Regions from separate parts of the Nonomuraea helvata genome, predicted to be linked through region 1. Evidence: riboswitches for the same ligand, from Rfam matches in the RefSeq annotation. Region 1 holds a riboswitch; each other region holds the start of a gene.
The links. A riboswitch is a leader RNA that binds a small molecule or an ion and turns the genes downstream of it on or off. The one in region 1 is predicted to bind cyclic di-AMP.

Region 1 (4,811 bases):
CGTGGTTGGCCTTCTTCTTCTTGCGTGCCTTGCCCTTGCGTGAGCGCCTGGCCATAGCTCGCCTCCGACGATCGGCTGGAACCCAGAGCGTCTCCCGCCGCGATGACCTGCGCAAGCGCGGCACGCGAACTCACATTCCCCAACAATTCCGTGTCATAATTTGGTGGAATCTGTTGGAAGGAACGGGCGTGCTCGCACAACAGCGTCAGCAGACGATCCTCGAACGCGTGCGCAGCAACGGCGGCGTCCGGGTGGCGGACCTCGTCCGCGAGCTCGGCGTCTCCGACATGACGATCCGCCGCGACCTCGAGGTGCTGGCCGAGCGCGGGCTGCTGGAGAAGGTGCACGGCGGTGCCACGGCACTCGGCCCCGGCTCGACCGAGGAGCCGGGCTTCACCGCCAAGTCGGCCCGCCAGCAGCAGGAGAAGGAGGCCATCGCGCGGCGCGCGGCCGGCCTCGTCCGGCCGGGCACGGCCGTCGCGCTCTCGGCAGGGACCACCACGTGGGCGCTGGCCCGCCACCTGATCGGCGTCCCCGAGCTGACGGTGATCACCAACTCGATCCCCGTCGCCGAGGTCTTCCACCGCAACCCGCGATCGGACCGTACGGTCGTGCTGACCGGCGGCGTGCGGACGCCGTCCGACGCCCTGGTGGGCCCGGTGGCCGTGGCGGCGATCCGCCGCCTGCACGTGGACACGCTCTTCCTCGGCGTGCACGGGATGAGCGCACGGGCCGGGTTCACCACCCCGAACCTGCTGGAGTCGGAGACCGACAGGGAGTTGGTCGCGGCCGCCGGCAGGCTGGTCGTCCCCGCCGACCACACCAAGTGGAACACGGTCGGCATCAGCACGATCGCGGAGCTGAGCGAGGCCGACGTGGTCATCAGCGACGCGGGGCTGCCCGAGGACGCACGCACGGAGCTGGCCGAACGGGCCGGAGAACTGATCATCGCGGAGGGCTCGCCTTGAAACGCACCATCACCCACCTGGCCGACGGCCGAGAGCTGATCTACTTCGACCGGCGTGACGACGCCGACAGGAGCGCGCTCGACCGGAGGACGCTCGACCCCCGGCCGGTGGCCTCCGAGCTGCGTTACGACCCGCTGACCGAGGAGTGGATCGCGATGGCGGGGCACCGTCAGACGCGTACGTTCCAGCCGACGGGGTCGGCGAGCGAGTGCCCGCTCTGCCCGTCGTCGGACACGCGGTCGTCGGAGATCCCGGCGTACGACTACGACGTGGTGGTGTTCGAGAACCGATTCCCCTCCTTCTCCGGAAATTTCGGGACCTATCAGGATGTGGGCGGGTTGAGCGAGGTTCGTCCTGGAGCGGGGAGGTGCGAGGTGGTCTGTTTCACCTCTGAACACTCGTCCTCCTTCTCCAGGCTCTCCGACGACCAGGTCGAGCTGGTCATGGAGGCATGGGCCGACCGTACGGCCGAGCTGTCCGGGATCGAGGGCGTGGAGCAGGTCTTCTGCTTCGAGAACCGGGGCGAGGAGATCGGCATCACGCTCGCCCACCCGCACGGCCAGATCTACGCCTATCCGTACGTCACGCCCAGGACCAGGCTCCAGCTCGACGCCGCCAGGCGCTACACGAAGGGCAACCTGTTCGCCGACGTGCTGGCCGCCGAGCGGGCCGAGGGGACGCGGGTGGTGGCCGCCAACGAGCTGTGGACGGCGTTCGTGCCCGCCGCCGCGCGCTGGCCGTACGAGGTGCACATCTACCCGCACCGGCAGGTGCCCGACCTGGCCGCGCTGTCGGAGGAGGAGCGCAAGGCGTTCGCACCGCTCTACACCTCGGTGCTGCGGGCCTTCGACGGCCTGTTCGGCGTCGTGATGCCGTACATCTCGGCCTGGCACCAGGCGCCCGTACGGCGGGACCGCGATCTGGCGTACCTGCACCTGGAGCTGTTCAGCATCAGGCGGGCGCCGGGGAAGCTCAAGTTCCTGGCCGGGTCGGAGTCGGCCATGGGGGCTTTCGTGAACGACGTGCTGCCAGAGGAGGCCGCGCGTATGCTTCGATCACAAGTAGATCACTATTAGATTTCTAGTTAGGGTCGCATTGCTCGTGATCTACCACTAACATCCCTTTTGCACCGGTTGTCACGACCGTTGCACGCCTAATCCCGGGCGTGTCGCCCGGGAGCCGGGGACCCACCTAGTTCTGGGGTGAGTCCGACCATGTGTCGGTAGGGCACCTCCGCGCCCGAACCCGTCAGCTAACCCGGCCGGCAGAGGGAGAGGAACATTCCACGTGGCGGCTGTGTCTCCGCTGTCCCCCGTGACTCTTGCCATCGGTCTCATCACCGCCGCCGCTGTCGCCTTCCTTCCGGCGACCGCGGCGTCGGCGGCCCCCAAGCCGTCGGAGGCCCAGCTCCGCGCCCAGCTCAAGCAGCTCAACAGCAAGGTCGACAAGCTCATCGAGACGTACAACCTCAAGCGCGTCGAGCTGGCCAAGGCGCAGCAGGCCGCCAAGGCCGCCAAGGAGCGCCTGGCCGTCGCGGAGCAGACGCTGGCCACGGCCGAGCAGCGGGTCGCCGACATCGCCAGCATGCGCTACCAGAGCCACGATCCCTCGGTGCCCGCCGTCCTGCTCTCCGCCGACAGCGGCGGCGTGGCCCTGCTGGAGCAGCTCACAGCCGAGCAGCAGGCCGTCGTCCAGGGGGTGGCCAAGGCCCGCGACGACAAGAAGAGCGCCTCAGACCAGGCCGCCGCGCTCGCCACCCAGATCAGCGCGGACGCGAAGCAGGTGTCCGCGCAGCGCGAGGAGGCCCAGGACGTCATCGACGACATCCAGAAGAAGCTCCAGGACCTGGTGCCGTTCGGTCCGGGCCGCAGCGCGAACGGCAGCTGGGCGCCGGAGCTGCCCACGGGCTCGGACAACATCACGGCCCGTACGCGGCTGATGAAGGCGGAGGTGGGGAAGGCCTTCAAGCTGCCGTTCGAGGTGGGCTGCTTCCGCGCGGGCTCAAGCGGCGAGCACCCGCTGGGACGGGCCTGCGACTTCATGATGAGCACCGGCGGCACGACGCCCTCGGCCGCCAACAACGCCCTGGGCGACCGCATCGCGGCGTGGGCGCTCGAGAACAAGGACAAGCTCGGCGTCAAGTACGTGATCTGGAAGCAGCGCATCAACATGGGCTCGGGCTGGCGGGCCATGGCGGACCGCGGCAGCATCACCGAGAACCACTACGACCACGTACACATCTCCATGAACTGAACGCGGTCCGGCCGCCTCCAGATAAGGTCAACCCCCATGAACGACCCTCGGACACCCCCACCGCTCACCGGCGACGAGCGGACCGTGCTGAACAACTGGCTCGAATGGCACCGTGCCACCCTGGCCTTCAAGTGCGCCGGTCTGTCGGACGAGCAACTGCGCGTGCGCGCCGCCCCGCCCTCGACGCTGTCCCTGCTCGGGCTGGTGAGACACCTGGCGCACGTCGAGCGCGTCTGGTTCCGCCGCGTGCTGAACGGCGAGGACATCCCCAGGCTCTGGGACAAGGACCGCGACAACGACGCCGACTTCAACGACGTGGACACCGCCTCGGTCAAGGAGGCCTTCGCGACCTGGGAGGAGGAGATCGAGCTCGCCCGCGCCATCTCGGCCGCCAAGCCGCTGGACGCCGTCGCCGACCGCAACGGCCGGGACTGCTCGCACCGCTACATCCTCGTGCACGTGATCGAGGAGTACGCCAGGCACAACGGCCATGCCGACCTGCTGCGCGAGCTCATTGACGGGGCGACCGGAGACTGACGGCCCTGACGGCGGGGCCATCCCGGTTCCGCCGTGACAACTGAATCAGGGTTCGGTGCGGAACAGGGCCCAGACGGCCTTGCCGCCGCGGGCGAGGGGGTCCCAGCCCCAGCACTGGCTGTACGTCTCGACGATGTAGAGGCCGCGCCCGTTCTCCGAGATGAAGTCCGGCTCCTTGGGGCGCGGCACCTCGTCACTCGGGTCTGCCACGGCCAGCAGCACGTGCGGCTGTACGCGCATCAGCAGGAGCTCGATCTCGCGCCGGCCCGCCGCGTACATCGCGTAGCGGACCGCGTTCGTCACCAGTTCCGACACCACCAGCGCGGCGTCGTCGCTGAGCTCGTTCAGCCCCCAGCTCCGCAGGGTCGAGCGGGTCACGTCCCTGGCCGTCTTCACGGAATCGGCCTGGAAGGGCAGCGGGCACGCGGTGGTGTCCGGCTTCCCGCCCATGAGCAGGCAGTCGAAGCCCACCTCTCGGGTGATCTGCAAAGCATCGGCAGTGGCCAGAGGATCCTCCACCATGCCGCCGATACCTCCCCGTTCAGCCCGAGTTAGTGCATGTTTGGCCCAATATGCACTAAGCCATCATGGGTCACGATCGCGGCAGCTGCAAGACCCAAATGCACGTGCAGTTGCATTGTGCAGCAGCAGGCGGCGTTTTGGGGCATTAGTCTCCTAATCGGACACGAGGTTGAGACCTTGTCATACCCGGCAATGTGGTGTCACTGTGTGTGCGGACCTTGATAGGAGGCAAAGTGACGCAGAACCAGCCGGGTTCCGGACCGACGGCGCTGCGCATCCTCCTGGGCTCCCAGCTGCGCAAGCTCAGGGAAGCAAAGAACGTCACTCGTGAGGAGGCCGGCCACCTCATCCGGGGCTCGGAATCCAAGATCAGCCGCATGGAGCTGGGCCGAGTGGGGTTCAAAGAACGCGACGTGGCGGACCTGCTGACCCTGTACGGGGTCGTGGACAAGCAGGCCCGTGCCGCCGTACTCGACCTGGTCGCCACCGCCAACGAGCCGGGTTGGTGGCACCGGTTCAACGATGTCCTGC
Region 2 (4,811 bases), on a different contig from region 1:
CAGGCCGTCGTCCACGATCACGATGCGGCCGGGGCGGGAGGTGAGCCAGCGCAGCTGCACCTTGCCGGAGAACGCGTCACCGACGGCCTGCACGCGCCTGGGCATGCGGTCACGCGGCTCGGCCAGCTCCAGGCCGTCCGGCAGCCCCAGAGACCGCAACTCCCGGTGCGTGGCCTTCAGCGGCCGAAGACCCGAGCGCGGCACGACGACCGTCCTGGGGCCGAGCAGTCCCGCGTGGTGGGCCTCGACGGCGCACAGCATCTGGAGCGGGGACTCCACCCAGGCCGACGCCTGTTCGACCACTCCTGCTCCTCCCAGCCGGGTGATGGCCCGTTCACGACCGCTTCAAGCTAGCCCCACCGCCTTAAGCCCCCAGAAACGCGACATGAACAATGGACGGTGTCAACTATCAACGGCTGGAGCCGGTGAGCCCTTACCCGGGAGCGGATGCCCTGGAGGTCTTCCAGGGCGACGCCGCGGCCGGTGCGGACGTGGCCGTTGCCAACCATCGGCCCGAGCAGCGCGGGGCCGGGCAGCACCTCGTCACGGTTCCAGCTCATCAGCCCCCAGCCCGTCCACATGGGCACCGCCACTGCGAGTGCGTCAGCCTGGGAGTGGGTAGGCGTCAGCCGGAGCTGCACGACCGAGGGCAGTCCGCGCCGCTTGGTGGTGGAGCGGCGGACCGCCGTCGCACACCTCCTGTCACAGCACTCTCACCGACGTTTCCATACTGTTTTCGAAAGGAGGGTGGCGCTTCTTCCGGCCATGAAGAACCGGGTCCCCGCGCCACAATTCAGATGAACTCGCTCTTGCTCAACACCGACGGCGTGCAGATTCCGCAGCTCGGCTACGGCGTCTGGCAGGTCCCCGCCGACGAGGCCGCGCAGGCCGTCACGACCGCACTCAAGACCGGCTACCGGCACGTCGACACCGCCGCCGCGTACGGCAACGAGGAGGGCGTGGGCCAGGCCGTGCGCGAATCGGGGCTGCCGCGCGGGAAGGTGTTCGTCACCACCAAGCTGTGGAACGCCGACCACGAACGCGTCGAGGCGGCCTTCGAGGAGTCCCTGACCCGGCTCGGCCTCGACTACATCGACCTCTTCCTCATCCACTGGCCGCTGCCGAAGCATGACAGGTACGTGCAGGCGTGGAAGGCCATGGAGAAGATCTACCGTGACGGGCGGGCCAAGGCCATCGGCACCTCCAACTTCACGGCCGACCACCTGACCCGGCTGATGAACGAGACGGGCATCGTGCCGTCGATCAACCAGATCGAGCTGCACCCGTACCTGCAGCAGCGCGAGATGCGCGCCTTCCACGAGGCCAACGGCATCCTCACCGAGGCGTGGAGCCCGATCGGCCAGGGTCAGGGGCTGCTCGACGACCCGGCGCTCGCCGTGCTGTCCGGCAAGTACGGCAGGACCCCCGCGCAGATCGTGCTCCGCTGGCACCTGCAGCTCGGCAACGTCGTCATCCCCAAGTCCGTGTCCCCCGCGCGGATGGCCGAGAACATCCACGTGTTCGACTTCATCCTCGATCCCGAGGACATGTCCGCCATCGGCGCGCTGAACAGGGGCCAGCGGTTCGGCCCCGATCCCGACACGTTCGACATGATGTGATTGGTCTACGATCTCCCGCGTGCGGGATTTTGCGTGGGGCATTGCGGCGACAGGCGGTATCGCGCGGACCGTGGGAGCGGCCATCGTGGCCGAGCCGGGAATGCGGGTGGCCGCCGTCGGGTCAAGGGACTTGGGGCGGGCGCAGGCGCTGGCCGCCACGCTGGGCGCGGAGTCGGCGTACGGCTCCTATGAGCAGCTGTGCGCTGATCCGGCCGTGGACGCCGTCTACGTCGCGACGCCGCACGCCCAGCACCTGGAGGTGGCCGAGGCCGCCATCGCCGCGGGCAAGGCCGTGCTGTGCGAGAAGCCGCTGGCCGCCAGCGTGGACGACGCGGAGAAGATGGTACGGCTGGCGCGCGAGGCAGGCGTGTTCCTGATGGAAGCGATGTGGATGCGGTTCAACCCGCTCATCCAGCAGATCGCGGCCGACGAGCGCTTCGGCGACATCCGCTCCGTGCACGCCTCCTTCGGCTTCGCCAAGCCCTACGATCCGGCGCACCGGCTCTGGGCGCCGGAGCTGGGCGGCGGGGCCCTGCTCGACCTGGGGATCTACCCGTTCGGCCTGGCTCAGCTGCTCCTTGGCATGCCCTCCGACCTGCGGATCACCGGCTCTCTGGCGCCCAACGGGGTGGACGCGGAGGCGGCCGGGGTGCTGCTTTACCCCGGCGGCAGGCGGGCTCTGGTGGAAACTTCCTTGATCGGGAATTACCCGAACCATGCCAGTGTTATTGGCACTCAGATGCGCGCGGACATCCAGGCGCCGTTCTGGGCACCGCAGCGGATTTTACTTTCCGGGCCCGCCATGGAGCCGGAGGAGCGTGTGCTCGATCCGGCGGACAACGGCTACGCCGGGGAGCTCCGCGAAGTCCGCGCTGCGACGGCCGAAGGCAGGACCGAGAGCTCGGTCATGCCGCTTGACGAGTCCCTTGCCATGATGGGACTCCTGGCCGCTGCCCGCGGGCAACTCGCCTAGCGGGAGGGTTACGGATTTGTAACCTCTTGCCTTATGCATTACGTTTAAGGCATTCTTGTGACATTCGTCCGGTTTGTCCGGCGATGTCCGACCATCGCACAACACATCACAGGACCGTCCTGTGACCGCTGAATCCGCCTGCGTGCGGAACCGGGGACCCACGTCCTTGGGGTGAATCGGCACTTCGGTGCCGTAGGGCAGCTTCCACGCCCGAACCCGTCAGCTAACCCGGTAAGCGGCATGGAAGCAAGGAGCAACCCCCTCGATGGCCAAATTCCGCATTACCGGTGCCACGAAGACCAACATCGCCCGAGCCGTGCTCGGTGCGACCGTCCTCGCCTCCGGGCTCGGCGCCCACATGGGTACCGCCGCCGCCGCGGAGAAGCTGCCGGTCACCGCGGCCGCCGCCAACACACACGACGACGACCGCGCCAAGCGGGAGACCAAGATCAGTGTTACCGCCGCCCAGGTCCTGGCGCTCGCCAAGTCCCAGGTCGGCATCTCGGAGAACGCCTACGGCGGCGGCACGCCGTACCAGAAGTGGTACGCCGCCTCGCAGCGGGCCGCCGAGACCATCGCCCGCGACGGCGGCACCCGCGCCGAATACATCAACGCGCCGTGGTGCGCGATGTTCGTCTCCTGGGTCGGCGAGCACACCGGCGCCCGCCCGCAGGTCGGCTGGGACGCCTACACCGTCGCCTACGCCAAGTGGTTCCAGGCCAACCAGCGCTTCGGCTCCGTCGCCAAGCCCGGCGCCGTCGTGTTCTTCTCCTGGAGCGGCAGCAAGGACCTCGACGCCATCAACCACGTCGGGTTCGTCGAGAAGGACAACGGCGACGGCACCATCTCGACCGTCGAGGGCAACACCGGCAACGGCAAGGTCGAGGAGCGCATCCGCCCGACCTCCCAGGTCGTCGGCTACGGCTACCCGCAGTACGCCGGCTGACCCCTTCCGTCCACCGTCCGAGCGCGCGTCCCTTCGGGGGCGCGCGCTCGTCGCGTCCGCGAAAGGGACGCGCGTTCGGCCTGCCACAGGCGGGTTCCACCGGAGTTTGAGGCTTTCCCAGCGAGTCTGCTGCCCACCGCGGTGGCCGATCTCGGCGGCGCGGGCTTCTACGCCTGGAACATGACGATCTACCTCGTCGCCATGGTGATCGCGACGATGCTCGTCGGCAGGTTCCTGTCTCGATGGGGAAACGTCGGCGCCTATCTCCTGGGCTTCGCCACGTTCACGGCGGGGTCCCTCGCCTGCGCGCTGAGCCCGGCGATGGCCGTGCTGCTGGTCTCCCGCGGCGTCCAAGGGCTCGGCGCCGGTTTGCTGTCCGGGCTGGGATTCGCCGTCATCCGCTCGGCGCTGCCGGCCCGGCTCTGGACGCGCGGCGCGGCGCTGATGTCGGCGATGTACGGCGTCGGCAACTTCACCGGTCCGGCGCTCGGTGGCCTGTTCGCCCAGGTGGGCCCGTGGCGCCTGGCGTTCGGGATGATGGCGGTGATCGCAGCGGCATGCGCGGCGATCGTGCCCCGCGTACTGCCGCGCGGCGAACGTGGCGACGTGCGCCCGCCGATCCCGGCCGCGTCACTGCTGCTGGTCATGGCGGCTGCCGGGGCCGTGAGCACAGCGGGAGTCCTGCCGGGCACGCCCGCGAAGGCGGCCGGCATCTCGGGGGCGTTGCTGCTGATGGCCGGGTTCGTCGTCCATGAGCGGCGGAGCGAGTTCCGGGTCTTCCCGCGTACGACGTACCAGAGAGGTTCGTCGTTGAAGTGGGTCTACCTGACGCTGGCGCTGTTGACCTCCGGCGTCGCCGTCGAGTCGTTCCTGCCGCTGTTCGGCCAGCGGCTGGGCGGGCTGCCGCCGCTCGTGGCGGGGTTCTTCGCCGCAGCCGTCTCGCTCGGGTGGTCGGTGACCCAGATCGGCAGCTCCTCGGTGAGCGGGGAGCGTCCTGTCCGGCGACTGCGTGCGCTCGGCCCGGCGCTGCTGGCCCTCGGCCTGTTCGCTCAAGGGCTTCTGCAGCGCGAGGACACCCCGATCTGGCTGGTGGCCATCTGGGTGCCGACGCTGTTCGTCGCAGGTTCGGGCATCGGCCTGGCCTATCCGCACCTGTCAGTGGCCGCGATGTCCAGCACCCAAGATCCCGGGGAAGGACAGCGGGCGGCGGCGGCGATCGCCACGGTGACGAGCCTGTCGATCGCGTTCGGTACGGCGGTCGCGGGCGTTCTGC
Region 3 (4,811 bases), on a different contig from region 1:
GGCGGCGAGCCGTTCCCACCATTCCGCGGGCAGCGCGTCCGCCCACGACGGCGACCCGGCCATAACCCCCACCTCGCGTCATCAGCGGCCCAGGCTCCTATTTTGGTACGCCCTCCACACATAAAACAGGGGCCGGCACGAAGCCGGCCCCTGCTTTTACCTGGTGCGTGAACTACTTGATCTTCACCACAACGGTCTTCGCCACCTTGTCGGCGAACGACTGCTGCAGCGGCTTGTCCCAGAGCTGCGAGGCACCGTTGAGCCCCACGGCGATGTAGCCGAGCAACGAGCTGATGAAGCCCAGCGGGATAATGTTGAACGCCCAGCCGCCCCAGGTCACCGCGGCACGCTTGAGCGCGACGTCGGTCGGCAGGCCCTTCGGGGGCATGCCCTGGCCGACAGGGACGACCTTGATGCCCATGACCATCTTGCCGACGGTCTGGCCGTTCATCTTCAGCAGGAAGAAGTCATAGGCGATCCACAGCGCGGTCACGACGAGCCCTGTGATCGCGGTCACGGCACGGCCCGAGAGGAAGCCGCTGCTGGAGCCGTCGAGCGAGGAGTAACTGACCGCCAACGCCGCCACCAGGATCAAGCCGACGACGAAGTTCACGATGAAGAGGATGACGAAGTCGATGATCCTCGCCACCAGACGCTGCCACCACTCCGCCAGCGGGGCCGGCGCACCGGGCGGCTGCACGCCCACGGGCCCCGGCTGGCCGTAGGCCTGTCCGTAGCCCGGCTGGCCGTACTGCTGCGGCTGCCCGTAGCCGGGCTGCCCGTACTGCTGGTCGCCGTACTGCTGGCCGTATCCGGGCTGGGAGTAGCCCTGCTGGCCGTAGCCCGGCTGGGACTGCTGCTGCTGTCCGTAGCCCTGCTGACCGTAGTCCGGCTGGGATTGCTGCTGCTGTCCGTACTGCTGACCGTAGTCCGGCTGGGACTGCGGCTGCTGGCCGTACTGAGGCTGCTGACCGTAGTCCGGCTGGGACTGCGGCTGCTGGCCGTACTGAGGCTGCTGCCCGTAGTCCGGCTGGGACTGCGGCTGCTGGCCATACTGAGGCTGCTGCCCGTAGTCCGGCTGGGACTGCGGCTGCTGACCGTACTGCTGCTGGCCGTACTGCTGCTGCCCGTAGTCCGACTGGGGCTGCTGACCGTAGCCCTGCTGGCCCGAGGGAGGCTGCTGGCCGTAGCCGGGCTGCGACTGGGCCTGCTGGCCGTAGCCCTGCTGGCCGTAACCGGGCTGGGACTGCGGCTGCTGACCGTACTGCGGCTGCTGGCCGTAGCCCTGCTGGCCCGACTGAGGCTGCTGCCCGTACTGGGGTTGCTGGCCGTACTGCTGCTGCCCGTAGTCCGACTGGGGCTGCTGGCCATAGCCCTGCTGGCCCGAGGGAGGCTGCTGGCCGTAGCCGGGCTGCGACTGCTGTTGCTGACCGTACTGGGGCTGCTGGCCGTACTGAGGCTGCTGCCCGTACTGCTGCTGACCGTACTGGGGCTGCTGGCCATAGCCTTGCTGGCCGTAGCCCTGCTGGGGGTACTGGGGCTGCTGACCGTAGGCATCGTCCGCCCGGTAGCCGACCACAGTCACGTCGGGGTCGGGCTCGCCTGGGCGGCGACCCGCGTTCTGTTGTCCGTATTCGGGATTGCCGGCGGGGTTGTCGCCGGATTCGTCCTGCGGATACGGCGGCTGTCCGGTGCTCACCGTGTCACCTCGCTTCGAGTGCGCATGTGGCACGTGTCAGGACACATGCCTGTGCTGCCCAACGTATCGACATAGGTATCAACAATCACCTTTCCATCTGGTCAAGATCAACGTCACCCGATGTCAGATGGAGCAGCATGCGGGTGTTGCCCAGGGTGTTGGGCTTGACGTGTTCCAGGTCGAGGAACTCCGCCACACCCTCGTCGTACGAGGCCAGCAGTTCGGCGTAGACCTCGGGTGAGACCGGTGTGCCCTGGATCGGGCGGAATCCGAGCCTCGCGAAGAAGTCGACCTCAAAAGTGAGACAAAATACACGTCGCAGACCAAGATCTTTGGCCTGCTGGATCAATGCGGAGACGATCCGGTGGCCGACGCCCATCCCCCGGCACTCGGGATCCACGGCCACCGTGCGGACCTCTGCGAGGTCCTCCCAGAGCACGTGGAGCGCGCCGCAGCCGACGACCTGCCCGCCCCGCTCGGCCACCCAGAACTCCTGTACGTCCTCGTACAGCGTCACGGTGGCCTTCTCCAGGAGCCGCGGCCCCGCGCCCGCGTAGGTGTCCACGAGACGCCTGACGGTGCGCACGTCGGGCGTGCGGGCGCGCCGGACCACCACCGCGGTCTCGGGCGCTGTCAGCTCGGCCACCTGCTCCATGGTTCTCCAGAGTACAGATCTCATTACGGCTCGGCCCTAACTCCCACGTCTCGGCCCATCCTGTTACATCTCGTGGCCGGACGAGCACGGAGCCGAGCCCGCTCAGGGTTTGTGCAGAAGCATGGACATAGGGGGCATAAGGTCTCTTCTGCCCAGGTGATCACGAGATCCCCTTGTGACCCTTCGGTTGTGAAACCTCTACAGACTTGGCAGTTCTGGTTGAGCAGGAACCCGGAGTGCATTAATGTCCAGCGACAATGTCCCCCGTATGTCGTGCGGGAGACACGCTCAATTCCCGCAAGGGGAGCCGGGGATCCACCGGTGGCGACCTGCGGCGCCATCACAGGGGTGAGTCCGAGTCTCTCGGTAGGGCTGCTCCGGCCCGAACCCGTCAGCTAACCCGGTAGGCGCTCTATGAGAGGAGCTGGTAGGTGAAGCGCACGCGCAACGGTGGGGGGAAGCCGGCGGGCAAGCACGCCCGCCCTCCGGAACGGCCACGGCGGCCGCGCCACGTCGGTGTGGTGAGTCTCACAGTCGCCGCACTGCTGTTCGCCATCCCTGTCGGTTCGGCGTCCGCGGACCCCAAGCCCTCGCTGAAGGAGCTCGCCTCCCAGGCCGAGAAGCTGCACACCCAGATCGAGACGCTGACCGAGCAGTACAACGGCCAGCGGGAGAAGCTCAAGACGGCCAAGAAGGTCTCCGAGACCGCGCAGAAGACGCTGACGACCAGCGAGTCGGACCTGGCCGCCAAGCGCGCGAAGGCCGTCCTGCTCGCCCAGAACGCCTACATCACGGGCGGCTTCACCAAGACCCTGCAGTTCGCGACCTCCACGGATCCCGAGGAATTCCTCAACCGCGCCGCGACCTCGTACGCGCTGGAGCAGGAGCAGGGCGAGGAGATCAACCAGCTCTCCAAGGCCATGGAGACGGCCGCCCACGCCCAGGCGGACGCCAAGGAGCGCATCGCCGAGGTCCAGAAGATCGTCGACGACCTCGACACGAAGCGCGACAAGATCACCAAGCTGGTGACCAAGGTCGAGAGCAGCCTGTTCAAGCGGGCACTCGGCGAGGCGGGGCAGCCCGGCACGCGCGCCGTGCGCGTCAACCTGCCCATCGCGGGCGCCGGCAAGGCGGCGGAGGCCGCACGGTGGGCGCTCACGCAGCAGCTCAAGCCGTACGTCTGGGGCGCCGAAGGTCCGAGCTCGTACGACTGCTCCGGGCTCGTCATGGCGGCGTACCAGCGGGTTGGCATCTCGCTGCCGCACTACACGGGCGACCAGTGGACCGCGGGCAAGCACATCTCGCGTTCGGAGCTACGCCCGGGCGACCTGGTGTTCTTCTACGGCGACCTGCACCACGTGGGCATCTACATCGGCGGCGGCATGATGGTGCACGCCCCGCAGACGGGTGATGTCGTACGGATCGCGTCGATCGCCAGGCGGCCCTTCGCCGGCGCGGTGCGCATCGCCGACTGAGCCCCACCCCCCGACGCTAGATCAGCTGGCGGCGCGCGGCCCAGGCCACGGCCTCGATCGCCGTGGCCACGCCGATGCGGTCGCAGATGCACCGTAATCTCCGGCGTACCGTGCGTCCGCTGATATCCAGACGTCGCCCAACCCGATCGACCGTGACTCCCTTGGCCAGCTCCGCCAGCAGCGCCAAATCAGCATGGCTCAGCTCAACGTCTTCAGTGAGCACATCCATCGGGAGCCCTCCCCCCAACAGCAGAACTTGGACCTCACAGATGGGCCAAAGCCGCTCCTCGCAGACGGTAAACGCATCGCGGAAAGGTCGTCAAGCATGACAATCGCCGCACTTGACGGGCAGTATTGACATGATCAGTTATATATGACGCACTCGCGATATGTTAGGACTCCCGGTAGCCGATGAGTGATCTCTTCGGGCTTCCCAGCCGCCATCAATGAGGCCTTCGGACGTTCCCCATTTCGCTCCGTTCGGGGCGGAGTTTCGGTGTGATCCATAAGCCGGGCATTGCCGGCTGAGCGCCCGATGTGTGATCTTCCACCCGCCCGCCGAACTACCAATCGCTCGCTTTGTACGGTGATTCTCTTCTTATAGGGATATCCAGGTCAGGCCATCGGAATGACCGGCCGGATCGGCGGACCGGATCATTCGGAGACGCATGCTCCGATGGGCCCGCGGGTCACCTGTCGGCCGTCGCCGCGCTTGCCGCGTCACCGCGCGCGCCAAAGGGCCTCGTTTCCGCGTGCGCGTACCCGGTGCCCGCCATGGCGATCATGCTTGCGCTCGGGTGGCCGAGCGGGTGGAACGGCACCGTCACCGGCGACCTTGACCCGATGCTTACAACAGCCCTCCTATCGGAAAGCAGGCGAGCCAGAAGGTAGTTTCGCGACCACATCCCGTGAGGGATCAGGCATTGTCGACGTCGTAGCGTTCCCTGGCCGCCTCGACGTCGCCGATGTGCGTTTCGGCCCA

Region 2: another riboswitch for cyclic di-AMP. It lies ahead of ABD830_RS03120 (CHAP domain-containing protein); the one in region 1 lies ahead of ABD830_RS20760 (coiled-coil domain-containing protein).
Region 3: another riboswitch for cyclic di-AMP. It lies ahead of ABD830_RS43765 (C40 family peptidase); the one in region 1 lies ahead of ABD830_RS20760 (coiled-coil domain-containing protein).

Annotation. Positions count from the first base shown of each region.
Region 1 is NZ_BAAAXV010000005.1:308,750-313,560, reverse strand. It holds gene ABD830_RS54280 (50S ribosomal protein bL37) at 1-55, opposite strand, end outside; gene ABD830_RS20770 (DeoR/GlpR family DNA-binding transcription regulator) at 189-968, shown strand; gene galT (galactose-1-phosphate uridylyltransferase) at 965-2,044, shown strand; cyclic di-AMP (ydaO/yuaA leader) riboswitch at 2,109-2,249, shown strand; gene ABD830_RS20760 (coiled-coil domain-containing protein) at 2,283-3,221, shown strand; gene ABD830_RS20755 (DinB family protein) at 3,258-3,758, shown strand; gene ABD830_RS20750 (ATP-binding protein) at 3,804-4,280, opposite strand; gene ABD830_RS20745 (helix-turn-helix domain-containing protein) at 4,514-4,811, shown strand, end outside.
Region 2 is NZ_BAAAXV010000001.1:714,451-719,261, forward strand. It holds gene ABD830_RS03105 (hypothetical protein) at 1-303, opposite strand, end outside; gene ABD830_RS03110 (aldo/keto reductase) at 798-1,619, shown strand; gene ABD830_RS03115 (Gfo/Idh/MocA family protein) at 1,639-2,592, shown strand; cyclic di-AMP (ydaO/yuaA leader) riboswitch at 2,709-2,845, shown strand; gene ABD830_RS03120 (CHAP domain-containing protein) at 2,858-3,538, shown strand; gene ABD830_RS03125 (MFS transporter) at 3,668-4,811, shown strand, end outside.
Region 3 is NZ_BAAAXV010000009.1:2,226,883-2,231,693, reverse strand. It holds gene ABD830_RS43780 (RDD family protein) at 1-63, opposite strand, end outside; gene ABD830_RS43775 (RDD family protein) at 173-1,699, opposite strand; gene ABD830_RS43770 (amino-acid N-acetyltransferase) at 1,785-2,354, opposite strand; cyclic di-AMP (ydaO/yuaA leader) riboswitch at 2,630-2,780, shown strand; gene ABD830_RS43765 (C40 family peptidase) at 2,876-3,829, shown strand; gene ABD830_RS43760 (LuxR C-terminal-related transcriptional regulator) at 3,846-4,058, opposite strand; gene ABD830_RS43755 (winged helix-turn-helix transcriptional regulator) at 4,746-4,811, opposite strand, start outside.